3 regions of the Marinococcus sp. LNHM5E3-2.1 genome follow, and region 2 is predicted to be linked to each of the others. Evidence: riboswitches for the same ligand, from Rfam matches in the RefSeq annotation. Region 2 holds a riboswitch; each other region holds the start of a gene.
The links. Region 2 has a riboswitch for S-adenosylmethionine ahead of ACTRXH_RS14820 (methionine ABC transporter ATP-binding protein). Riboswitches for the same ligand answer to the same signal wherever they lie in the genome.

Region 1: another riboswitch for S-adenosylmethionine. It lies ahead of ACTRXH_RS07230 (methionine biosynthesis PLP-dependent protein); the one in region 2 lies ahead of ACTRXH_RS14820 (methionine ABC transporter ATP-binding protein).
Region 3: another riboswitch for S-adenosylmethionine. It lies ahead of metK (methionine adenosyltransferase); the one in region 2 lies ahead of ACTRXH_RS14820 (methionine ABC transporter ATP-binding protein).

What each region holds. Positions count from the first base shown of each region.
Region 1 is NZ_JBQLIB010000004.1:92,360-96,684, forward strand. Features, by position in the region: gene ACTRXH_RS07210 (YpdA family putative bacillithiol disulfide reductase) at 1-621, shown strand, start outside; gene ACTRXH_RS07215 (asparaginase) at 655-1,629, opposite strand; gene prsW (glutamic-type intramembrane protease PrsW) at 1,733-2,383, shown strand; gene ACTRXH_RS07225 (hypothetical protein) at 2,407-2,571, shown strand; SAM riboswitch class I at 2,630-2,736, shown strand; gene ACTRXH_RS07230 (methionine biosynthesis PLP-dependent protein) at 2,829-3,932, shown strand; gene ACTRXH_RS07235 (bifunctional homocysteine S-methyltransferase/methylenetetrahydrofolate reductase) at 3,965-4,325, shown strand, end outside.
Region 2 is NZ_JBQLIB010000018.1:35,796-40,120, reverse strand. Features, by position in the region: gene ACTRXH_RS14830 (arsenate reductase family protein) at 362-721, shown strand; gene gcvH (glycine cleavage system protein GcvH) at 752-1,135, shown strand; SAM riboswitch class I at 1,292-1,397, shown strand; gene ACTRXH_RS14820 (methionine ABC transporter ATP-binding protein) at 1,554-2,573, shown strand; gene ACTRXH_RS14815 (methionine ABC transporter permease) at 2,581-3,234, shown strand; gene ACTRXH_RS14810 (MetQ/NlpA family ABC transporter substrate-binding protein) at 3,261-4,097, shown strand.
Region 3 is NZ_JBQLIB010000020.1:10,861-15,185, forward strand. Features, by position in the region: gene putP (sodium/proline symporter PutP) at 1-542, shown strand, start outside; gene metK (methionine adenosyltransferase) at 594-1,808, opposite strand; SAM riboswitch class I at 1,959-2,066, opposite strand; gene ACTRXH_RS15115 (thiol-disulfide oxidoreductase DCC family protein) at 2,114-2,509, opposite strand; gene pckA (phosphoenolpyruvate carboxykinase (ATP)) at 2,689-4,272, shown strand.

The DNA of each region.
Region 1 (4,325 bases), on a different contig from region 2:
CCTCACGTTATCATAGCCACCGGCTACTATGATAATCCAAATCATATGGGCGTGCCTGGAGAAAGCCTGCCGCATGTAAAGCATTACTTTGAAGAAGCCCATCCTCATTTTAATCAGAAAATCGTTATTATCGGCGGGAGAAATTCAGCTGTAGACGCTGCTCTTGCTCTTGAGCAGGTGAACGCTCAGGTGACGGTTCTCTACCGGGGAGAGGAGTATTCTAAAAGCATTAAGCCGTGGATCCTCCCCGATTTTCAGGCAATGGTCCGGCGCGGCGCAGCCCGGATGGAATTTGAAGCAGACGTGGTGCGTATTGAGCCCGATCAGGTTGTTTATGAACAAGGGGGCGTCTCCCATTCCGTGCCGGCTGATTTTGTTTTCGCCATGACCGGCTATCATCCATCGAGAGCTTTTTTCCGCCAGCTCGGTATTGCTGTTGATGAACAGTCAGGCCGTCCGTCCTTTGATGAGGAAACGATGGAAACAAACCGGGAAAACGTTTATATTGCCGGAGTTATAGCCGCAGGAGATGAAGCGAACGAGATATTTATCGAAAACGGACGCTTTCATGGAGAGAAAATAGCGGAAAATATAGCACGAAAAAAAGCCACTTCGTTTTAATAAACTGGTGGCTTTTTTAATGTGGAGGGGATGCTACTCAATGTGTTCAAAGCAGTCGCGGATAGCTTCGAGCGGCCGTTTTTCATCGAGGGCAGCGAGCAGCTTCAGGCGCGCCTTCTGGCCGTTCAGTCCGTTCGTAAAAATAACGCCCTTTTGCTTCAGCTGGTAGCCGCCTCCTTCATAGCTGTAGGTAGCCTGGACGACACCGCTGTGGCAGCGGGAAACAAGGACCACAGGCACTTGTTTGGCAATCGAATCCTCAAGCAGCGGCACGATGGTTGGAGGAATGTTGCCCTGACCGAATGCTTCAATAATAATACCGTCAAGCGGCTGGTTAAGCAGCGGAGAAAGCAAAGCAGCATCCATGCCGGCTGCCATTTTTAAAAGGAGAACCTTCTTATTCATATGGACCGGCGAAAAATGCTCGCGGCTTGCCGGGTAGTGATGGATAAATATTTCGTTGTTTGTCACAAAGCCGAGCGGACCGTATTGCGGACTCTGAAATGTGGCGATATTGGATGAATGGGTTTTTGTCACGTTTTTTGCAGAATGGATTTCTTCGTTTAAAACGACGAGAACTCCGATGCTCCGGGCTTTCTCGCTTGCGGCAGTACGGACCGCTGCCAGGAAATTCTGGGGGCCGTCAGCGCTGATTTCATTGCTTGAACGCATTGCGCCTGTCACTACCACCGGCAGGTCTTTGTCATGAAAAAGATCGAGCGCATAGGCAGTTTCTTCCAGGGTGTCAGTGCCATGCGTAATGACGACACCGTCATATGTATCCTCGGAAAGCTTTTCAAGCATATGCTCGTGTAAAGAGAGCATGTGCTCCGGAGTAATATGAGGAGACGGAAGATGCAGAAAATCGCTCGTAACAATTTCAGCAATTTGATTGGCAATGCGGCTCCAGTGGCTTAAAGGGTTGTGAAGTCCCGGCTCCACGCCGCTTTCTTCTGTCTGGGTCATGGCGATCGTGCCGCCTGTGTGGATAACTAGTATTTTTTTCATTTCAATTCCTCCTCGTCGGCCGGGCTGTGGCTGGCATTATTCTTTTACGAATTTGAACATAGCATGATACGATACGTTTAACAAGAGAGGGTGAGAACGAAAGGTGATCGCACTGATTATGGCGGCCCTGGCGCCGGCTGTTGCTTTACTGATATATTTCACATTAAAACGCCGGGCGGACGTGGAGCGGAGGCTGCCGGTCATCCGTGCGTTTGTCATAGGGGTACTGATTGTATTCCCGGTGCTTGTGATCGAACATGCGCTTGAAACAGAAGGGGTAAGCATGCCGCTTTTTGCGGCGCAGTATACCCAGGCGGCCTTGCTAGAGGAAGGCATCAAGTTTTTCCTCCTGTATACGTTTGTGCTTCGATTTGCCCCGATTAAAAATACTTACGACGGTGTTATTTACGGGCTTTCCCTGTCGCTTGGCTTTGCTTCGCTTGAAAACATCCTGTACTTAATTGCAAACGGCATAGAAACGGCTGTTACCAGAGCCCTGCTCCCAGTGACGGTGCATGCGCTCCTGGGTGTGATTATGGGTTATTATGCGGTATCAGCGAAACGCGCCTCCCGTCATGGCAGGCGCCTCTTCTCTTTTTTTCTTGCTCTTGCGATTCCGCTTATCTTCCACGGGCTGTACGACTATATATTAAGCGCTTCTTCTTTAGGCAATATTCTGTATTATCTTATCCCGTTCATGCTATTTTTGTGGTGGTTTGCGTTGTCGAAAGCAAATAAAGCCAATGCGAAATAACAACTCGAAAGGACGAAGCTACTATGTCAGAAGACCGCCGTTACCGCGTTGTTATCCGCTGTCCAAAATGCGGGGAAAAGTACATTCTACGCGGCAGAAAGAACAAGGCCGGGGAAATGGAAACAGGTTTTCGCCGCTGCGTCTGCGGCAATGAAAACCAGCTGCATATTGATATTGCACCGGAATAAAAAGGTTACTTGCAATATCGATTCGTTTCATGTACTTTGGAAAGTAATCATATAACGTTTCTTATCAAGAGAGATGGAGGGATCGGCCCTTGGAAGTCTCAGCAACCAGCCGCAGGTGATGCGGTCAGGTGCTAACTCCTGCAAGCTGTGCTTGCGAGATGAGAAGAAGTATTGCATGCCAAGGTCTTCTTCTGTCTAAGGAAGAAGGCCTTTTCGTACATTTAATGCATTAATTTTACAGAAATGAGGGCTGTGACATGTCAAAGCAACTGCAGATAGAAACCATCCTGGCACAACTGGGTAATAATTCCGACCCGCGGACCGGAGCGATCAATCCTCCTGTTTATTTTTCCACAGCGTATAAACATACAGGTATAGGAGAATCCACGGGATACGACTATTCCCGGACGGCCAACCCGACGAGGGACCTGCTTGAAAACGGTATCGCCGCGCTTGAAGGAGGTAAACACGGGTTTGCCCTCAGCTCGGGGATGGCTGCGATCCAGACGCTGTTTGCGATATTTGAAACCGGTGATGAAGTGATTGCAACAAGCGATATTTACGGCGGCACGTACCGTCTGTTCGAAGAAGGATGGCGGCACTGGGGCGTCACGGTTACATACGGTGACCCGAGGGATCTCGAAGCATTTGAACAGCTGATAACAGATAAAACAAAAGCGCTGTTTATTGAGACGCCGACGAACCCGCTGATGCAGGAAGCGGATCTGAAGGAGCTTTCGCTGCTCGCGAAAAAGCACGGTGCCTGGCTTATTGTGGACAATACGTTTTATACGCCAGTGCTTCAGCGCCCGATAGAAGAAGGGGCGGACATTGTGGTGCATTCGGCCTCGAAATATTTAGGCGGACACAATGACTTGATTGCCGGACTGATTGTATCCAATGTGGACGAGCTTTCTGAAAAAATTGGGGCACTTCAAAACGGCATGGGTACAATTTTAAGCCCGTTTGATTCCTGGCTGCTGATGCGGGGGATGAAAACCTTAAAGCTCCGCATGAAGCAGCATACAGAAAATGGCAAAGCCATCGCAGAGTATCTCAGCGGTCATGAAAAGGTAACAGACGTGCTTTACTCGGGCCGGGGTGGAATGCTCTCCTTCCGTCTTGAAAACGAAGAGTGGGTGGATTCATTTTTACGAAACATTAAAATCATCACGTTTGCAGAAAGTCTGGGCGGGGTTGAAAGCTTTATTACGTATCCGGCAACACAGACACACGCAGATATGCCGGAAGCGGTACGGGTTCAAAACGGTGTTGATAACCGTCTTCTCCGCTTCAGCATAGGCATAGAGGATAAGGACGATTTAATTGAAGATCTCGAACAGGCGCTCAGAGCGCTGTAACTCATAAGCACAAGCAGGAGAGGGGCAAGGCTATGAACGTACTCGAAAAACTCGATTCCTCGATTTTGATCGGCGACGGGGCAATGGGCACGTATCTTTACCAGAAAGGCTATAAGGGCTCGTTTGAAGCTATGAATTTAACGGACCCTGAGGCTGTGGAGCATGCTCACCGGGAATACGCAGAAGCCGGGGCGGATATTCTCCAGACAAATACCTACGCGGCGAACCGGGTGAAGCTTGAAGGCTACGGGCTTGAAGATAAAGTGCAGGATATTAACCGGGCCGGCGTGCGGCTGGCGAGGAAGGCTTCCGGCGGCTCGGCTTATGTATTTGCTACAGTCGGAGGGATTAAAGGCGTTCAGGTGAGCGAACATTCAGATGAGTTTCTAAATC
Region 2 (4,325 bases):
GAATAAACATTAGAAACGGAAAATTTTAAATAATTAAATAAGCAGGAAAACTTCTAAGGCGGATATGATGCGTACTGGAAGCATATTAAAAAAATTCACTTTTTTTAAGCGGTAACATCATCTCTGGATCACTTAGTATATATTTGCGTACTTCCTGATGTGCCGGGAGCTTGCGAATGAATTTCGTCCTTCTGGACAGGATCGGTGAAATATGAAGCGCTGCCTTTGCTTTTAAATTCACCTCTTCATCTAATCGAGTGTTAAAGGCTTCGCCCGGCATTAAAAAGCAAAATGAAACTTTCCAATGAGGAAGGTTTCCGCTACAATAAAAGGGAAGAAAGCGTATGGAGGAGGCCTGGCATTGGCACTTACTTTTTACGGGTATCCCCCGTGCAGTACATGCCGCAAAGCAAAAAAGTGGCTGGAAGCAGAGAATATTTCTTTTGACGAGTATCATATTGTGGAACATCCGCCTTCGAAAAAAGAATTAAAGGCATGGAAAGAAAAGGAAGGACTTGAATGGAAGCAGTTCTTTAACACCAGTGGGAAGAAGTACCGGGAAATGGACCTGAAAACACGGCTGCCCGAAGCATCTGAAGAAGAGATTCTGGAATGGCTCGCTTCTGACGGAATGCTTTTAAAAAGGCCTATTGTGACAGACGGCGAGAGTGTTACCCTCGGGTTTAAGGAACCAGTTTTTGAGGAAAAGTGGAAAGCGTAATAGTATTCATTTGAAGGAGGATGATTGTGTATGAGTGTACCAGATGAACTTTTATATTCAGAAGAACATGAATGGGTGAAAAAAGAAGATGGCCGTCTTCGCGTCGGTGTGACAGATTTTGCCCAGTCCGAGCTTGGCGATATTGTATTCGTGGAACTTCCGGAAGTAGGAGATGAACTCGAGGCCGGAGAGCCATTTGGAAGTGTAGAATCTGTTAAAACGGTCTCAGAGCTTTACGCCCCGGTTACAGGAAAGGTCGTAGAAATTAATGAAGACCTGGATGATTCTCCTGAGTTTGTCAACGAATCTCCGTATGAAAAAGCCTGGATGATTGTGGTAGAACCCTCCAATGAAAGTGAATTGGATGACCTGATGTCACCAGCCCAGTATTCGGACATGGTAAGCGACGATTAATACTGATTTACATAGGAGCTGGCCTCTTGGGAGGCAGCTCCTTTTTATAAGCAGCTGTTTTCGAGCCTTGCAGGGACAGGAACTAAAAGGTTGACGCTTACAGGCAAAGGTGCTATTATCAGTAGCATCGTCAAATATGAACGGATAATCATCGTTCACTTATCAAGAGAGGTGGAGGGGCTGGCCCTGTGAAACCCGGCAACCAGTCTGCATAAGCAGACATGGTGCCAATTCCTGCAGGCAAACGTCTGCAAGATGAGTGGAAAGGATCCTTTAAAACCTTTCTGCTCGTGTGCAGAAGGGTTTTTTCTTTATGATCCGGTATGGAAAGAATCATTGCCGGAATCATGACGATTTAAAACATACTAATTACATCGTTTTAATAAAGATAAAGAAAAGCGATGAAGGAGAGAGCGGTATGATCGAATTAAAAGGTTTATCCAAAGCCTTTCAGACAAAAACACAAACCGTCACCGCCGTAGATAACGTCAGCCTTTCTATTGATGAAGGAGAAATTTTCGGCATTATCGGCTACAGCGGCGCAGGCAAAAGTACGCTTGTGAGGCTGTTAAATAAGCTCGAAACCGCCACCAGCGGTGAAGTAACCATTGAAGGGGAAAGCATCACTTCCCTGAAGGGGCAGTCTCTGCGCAGCGCCCGCCAGGAAATTGGCATGGTGTTTCAGCATTTTAATCTGTTGTGGTCCCGGACGGTAGCAGAAAATATTGCGTTTCCGCTCGAAATTGCAAAACAGTCAAAACAGGAACGGGCGAGACGGGTGCAGGAGCTGGTGAACCTTGTCGGCCTCGAAGGCCGGGAGGACTCGTACCCTTCCCAGCTGAGCGGGGGGCAGAAGCAGCGGGTTGGCATTGCAAGAGCCCTTGCAAACAATCCGAAGGTGCTGCTGTGCGATGAAGCGACCTCGGCGCTGGATCCGAAAACAACAGATTCTATTCTTGCTCTGCTCACAGACATTAATAAAAAGCTGGGGCTTACCATTGTCCTGATCACGCACGAAATGCACGTGATCCGTAAAATCTGTCACCGGGTGGCAGTAATGGAAAACGGCAAAGTCGTGGAAGAAGGGCCTGTACTTCAGGTATTCCGGAACCCGAAGGAATATATGACTAAAGAATTTGTTCGTCAGATTACGGAGCCGGAGGAAGACGCGTCGGAAATCGTATTCAATGAAGAAGAAACCGGCACAGTTGTGCAGCTGAAATTTTTGGAAAACAAGGCAGAGCAGCCGTTCATTTCCAAAGTCATCCGCCAGTTTGATGTGGACGTAAATATTATTCAGGGAAAAATTTCCCAGACGCAGCGCGGCAGCTACGGTTCCCTGTTTATCCGCATCAAAGGCAGCAGTGAAGAAATAAACAAAGCGCTGAACTACCTCCGCGAGGAAGAAATAGAAGCAGAGGTGATGGAGCGTGCTTAACACATGGATGGAAGAAATTAATTGGGAAAACATGTGGGTTGCTACGTGGGAAACCGTCTATATGAGTCTGATCGCGGTAGCAGCCACATTTTTACTTGGTACAATACTCGGAGTTCTGCTGTATTTAACAGATAAAGGGAACATGTGGGAAAACAAGCCGGTGCACACAGTGACAGCAGCGATCGTTAATATTTTCCGCTCTATTCCATTTATTATCCTGATCATTCTGCTTATTCCGTTTACAACCTTCCTGCTTGGTACGATGCTGGGCCCGAGTGCAGCACTGCCGGCACTGATTATCGGCGCAGCTCCGTTTTACGCCCGCCTGGTGGAAATTGGACTTAGAGAAGTGGATAAGGGCGTTATTGAAGCCTCTCAGGCAATGGGAGCGAGCCAGTGGCAGATCATTCAAAAAGTGCTTCTGCCGGAAGCGCTGCCGTCCTTAATCTCCGGCATCACCGTGACTGGTATTACGCTGGTCAGCTATACTGCCATGGCCGGTGTTGTAGGTGGCGGAGGTCTTGGGAACCTTGCGTATCAGGAAGGGTTCCAGCGCAGCAATAATGAAGTAGTATTTGTTGCTACAGTGCTGATTCTTGTTATTGTCTTCATTCTGCAGTGGATCGGCGATATTTGGACGAGACAGATAGATAAACGATAATTATTATATTAATGGGGGAATTTTTCATGAAAAAAACACTACTTGGCGTTTCACTACTTTCTACGGCAGTACTGGCAGCCTGCGGCTCTGATTCAGAATCAGGCGGCGGTTCCGAAGAAGAAACACAGACACTTACGGTAGGGGCTACAAGCGTCCCGCACGCAGAAATTCTGGAGTTTGCCGAAGACCAGCTGTCGGAAGAAAATGTGGAGCTTGAAATCGAAACATTCAATGACTATATTGTTCCAAACGAAGCGCTTGCTTCGGAAGAAATTGATGCAAACTATTTTCAGCATATTCCTTATCTTGAAGATCAGATGGAAGAAAATGAAGAGTTTGACTTCGTTAATATGGGCGGCATTCATATCGAGCCAATCGGTGTTTATTCCCAGGAGTATGACAGCCTTGATGCCCTTCCGGACGGAGCAGAAATAATTATGAGTAACTCGGTTGCAGACCACGGCCGGATTCTGCAGATGCTTGAGCAGGAAGGCGTCCTCACGCTTGAAGAAGGCGCCGGCGTTGAAGCAACAGTGGATGATATTGCCGAAAATCCGAAAGACCTGCAGTTCCAGGCGGACATTGACGCGGCTACGCTTCCGCAGGTGTATAATAACGGCGAAGGGGATGCAGTATTCATCAATTCCAACTATGCAATTGATGCAGAGCTGAACCCTCAGGAGGATGCCATTGCGCTTGAAAGTCCGGAAGATAATCCGTATGTGAATGTGATAGCAGCCCGGGCAGAGGATGAAGACAATGAAACAATTCAGACGCTTGTAGAAGTGCTGCAGTCGGATGAAACCCAGGAATTTATTGAAGAAGAATATGACGGAGCCGTCATTCCTGCAGAGCAGGAATAGCGGTCAGGCCGGACTCGTTTACTGAGTCCGGTTTTTTACATTGGGGGAAAAATAGAAGAGAATCTTCATTGAAAAAGTTTTTCCTTTTTTACTTCTCGGTGAGGTTTGGTATACTGTAAGAGTGAATGAAGAAAAGCATTGAATAGGGAGGGTCGTTCCTGCAAATGGTTTGTATAGGTGCCCTCCTTTTTGTATGAACGCTTTTATTGAGAATGAAGAGGATGTATT
Region 3 (4,325 bases), on a different contig from region 2:
TTACCCAGGTACTTTTTAATCCGTGGGTGTCCGGCGTTCTTCTCGCAGCCATTCTCGCTGCTATTATGAGCACGGTGGACTCCCAGCTGCTTGTATCCTCCAGTGCCCTTGCGGAAGACTTTTATAAAGGGATGCTCCGCCCCAAAGCTTCTGACCGCGAGCTCGTCTGGGTCGGCCGGATTGGCGTTATCGTCATTGCCCTCGTCGCCCTGCTGCTCGCCTCCAACCCGGGAAGCACGGTACTTGAACTTGTAAGCTACGCGTGGGCCGGGTTCGGCGCAGTATTCGGGCCTGCAATGCTTTTCTCCTTATTCTGGCGCCGGACGAGCATGTGGGGTGTGCTTGCCGGGATGATCGCCGGCGGCACCACCGTAATTATCTGGGTTCAGCTTTCCGGAGGATTGTTTGATCTCTACGAAATTGTGCCAGGCTTCCTGATCAACGTCTTAATCATCATTGCCGTCAGCCTGCTTGGGCCGAAGCCTTCAGACAAAATTAAAACTGAATTTGATTCTGTCGGCACGTATACGGAGAAAAACTGAGCAAAAAAATACCCGCTTCCTGATATAGACAGGAGCGGGTATTTATTATATTTATTGCTGTTTTTCGGTGAATGCCTGTTCCTGAAGCGCTGCCGCTTTATCCGTGCGTTCCCAGGGCAGATCAACGTCATGACGTCCAAAGTGGCCGTAAGCGGCTGTCTGCCTGTAAATCGGCCGGCGGAGATCAAGCATTTTGATGATGCCTGCCGGCCGGAGGTCAAAGTTTTCATTGGCAAGCTTTACGAGCACCTCTTCTGATACTTTTCCCGTACCAAATGTAGCGATCGAAATGGAGACAGGCTGAGCTACTCCGATCGCGTACGCCAGCTGAACCTCGCATTTATCTGCAAGACCTGCTGCAATAATATTTTTGGCTACATACCGGGCTGCATACGAGGCGGAGCGGTCGACCTTTGTCGGATCTTTACCGGAAAACGCACCGCCGCCGTGACGGGCATAGCCTCCGTACGTATCAACAATGATTTTTCGTCCGGTAAGGCCGGCGTCCCCCTGCGGTCCGCCAATAACAAAGCGGCCGGTCGGGTTTATGAAATAGTTGGTTTTAGCGTCGAGAAGCTCTGCCGGCACTACCGGCTCGATAACGTATTTGTGCATATCCTCTTCAATCTGTGCAAGCGTTACGTCATCCGAATGCTGGGTGGAAATAACGATCGTTTCCACCCGGAGCGGCTTCCCGTCGTCTCCGTATTCCACGGTAACCTGCGTTTTTCCATCCGGACGCAGATACGAAAGATTGCCGTCCTTCCGGACTTTTGTTAACTGACTTGCCAGCTTGTGCGCAAGCGAGATCGGCAATGGCATGAGTTCATCGGTTTCATTATCTGCATACCCAAACATCAAGCCCTGGTCCCCCGCTCCGATCGATTCCAGTTCATCCTCGGTCATCGATCCTTCACGGGTTTCAAGCGCCTCATCAACGCCCTGGGCAATGTCGGCCGACTGCTCATCTATAGACGTCAAAACCGAGCACGTTTCGTAATCGAAGCCATATTTTGCCCGTGTATAACCGATGTCTTTCAAAGTTTCCCTGGCAATTTTAGGAATATCTACGTATGTAGATGTCGATATTTCTCCTGCCACTAATACGAGACCAGTATTTACTACTGTTTCCGCTGCCACCCGGGCATTCGGATCATCCTTTAAAATTGCATCCAAAATCGCATCGGAAATCTGATCACACACCTTGTCCGGGTGCCCTTCTGTAACAGATTCCGACGTAAATAAACGTCGTCCAATTGTAGACACGCTGCTGCCTCCTTTTTAACTGCCTGCTACGGTTGTACTCTCCCATTCTTCGGGTAGACGAAAAGAAAACGGCAGTAGGCCGTTGTGTACAAGAAAAGCCCCTTGTCCCAAAAATTGAGGGAAAAGGGGCTGTCAGTTCAGCTTTTTCGCCTCTTATCTTTCAAGGCATCTGTCTGCCTCTCCAGGTTAGCACCTTTCCGTTACCGGATGGTTGCTGGGCTTCTCAGGGACTGTCCCTCCACCTGCTCAGGATAAGAGTATCCGTTCGTACAAAATCTTAACGCAAACCCTATTTGATGTCAAACCTAGTGCCCTCCGCGCTGGCACGTTTTGTCATCGCAAAGGAAATGAAACCACTGATACCGATTTACAGAAACAGTATGATACAGCTTGCGGCCAAGCGTTTCTACTCCCGGCAGTAAAAATACTGCCTTCAGCGGCTTCAAAGCCGGAATAGTATAACATAATTTTTTCACCGTATAATAACCAGCGTATACGTACGTATTATCCTCTACACTGTGCATCTGCTCTTCAAGCGGCTCTCCCTTGAGCATCGGGTACTTTTCAAATAAATCCTCATCATATATAGGCTTCCATTTCACCCTGTTCGTCTTATCTATCGCCGAGAGATAAGTATGGAATCTGGTGCATAACGGACAATCACTATCATAGAATACAATAAATTCCGGTTGTTGTTCCATAGTTGTTCCCCTTTCATTACTTTCTTACATCTTTTCCCTCTTAGTCCTAAAAATATTCATGAACTTTTTTAACGAATAAGTATGTACTATTAAATTAAATGTGTTACACTATTTTATATTCTATCCATCATTTATGATGAATAAATCCAACTTCCCCCTCATTAAAGGAGTGATTGTTTATGAAGCCGCCGTTCGCTTCCAAACCCGAAACAAATCTATTGAATGAAGCGCACGTCCAATGGAATCTCTCTGTCCCTGCGCTTGTGAAGCGCTCGCTGGCTCTGCAGGAGGGCTCACTTACAGCAGAAGGTGCTCTTGCCGTGAAAACAGGCAAATACACCGGACGGTCTCCAAAAGATAAATATATTGTCGATGAGCCCGGCAGTTCTCCTTATATTGACTGGGGAAACGTAAACCAACCAATGTCCGAAGAAGTGTTTGAACGGCTTTATAAAAAAGTGACGGCTCATTTGAACAGCCGGAATGAAGTATTTGCAAGCGATGCCCTGGCCGGAGCTGATCCCGACTACCAGCTTCCTGTCCGGGTCATCACCTCCTGCGCCTGGCATCAATTGTTCGCCCGGCAGCTGTTTATCCGACCAGACGGAAGAGAAAATCCTTCTGCTCCGCCCTTTACGCTCATAGCTGCACCGGAATGCAAAGCAAATCCTGAGACAGACGGCACCTCGTCGGAAACATTTATCGTCATCAGTTTTGCGCAGCGCACAATTTTAATCGGCGGCACAGAATACGCCGGAGAAATGAAAAAATCAATCTTTTCTGTCATGAACTACCTGCTTCCTGAACAAAACGTACTGCCGATGCACTGCTCGGCAAACATCGGCAGTGATGGCGCAAGCGCTTTGTTTTTCGGTCTCTCCGGCACCGGAAAAACAACCCTTTCCGCAGATCCTTCCCGGCTTTTGGTCGGCGACGATGAACACGGGTGGTCCGAAAACGGCATTTTTAATATCGAAGGCGGATGCTACGCAAAATGCTCGAATCTGTCCAAACAGAAAGAACCACAGATCTGGAACGCTATCCGTTTTGGCGCTGTACTTGAAAACGTTGGGATAGACGATGCCAGTGGAAAAGTCGACTACACGGATACTCAGATCACGGAAAACACAAGGGCGGCTTATCCGATTGAACATGTCGATGGGATTGTTCCCTCCGGCACAGCCAGTCATCCTTCGGCGATCATTTTTTTAACTGCAGATGCATTCGGCGTTCTTCCGCCAATCAGCAGATTGACGAAGGAGCAGGCCATGTACCATTTCCTCAGCGGCTACACAAGCAAGCTCGCCGGCACGGAAAGAGGCGTCACTTCTCCGGAAGCAACCTTTTCCACCTGCTTTGGGGCACCGTTTCTTCCACGGCAGGCTTCTGTCTATGCAGAAATGCTCGGTGAAAAAATTGATGAACACAATGTGCCTGTCTTTCTGGTGAACACAGGATGGAGCGGCGGCGGTTACGGAGTCGGCAGCCGAATGGATCTTTCATACACCCGGGCTATGGTGCAGGCAGCCCTCAACGGAGAGCTGACTGATACAGCCACGGTCGAGGATCCTATTTTCGGACTGCATATCCCTGAGTCCTGCCCCGGAGTTCCCGAAGATATGCTTCAGCCGAAAAAAATGTGGGCAGAAGCCGGCGACTATGAGGTTCAGGCCCGCATGCTTGCCCGCAAGTTTGCGGAAAATTTCACGCGGTTTTACGACGTGCCTGCTTCTATCGCAGACGCGGGACCAACCCAGTTGTAGGAGCTATTTTTCATCGGCGTCAGGAGGATGCAATACGTCAAAAAGAAACCGGT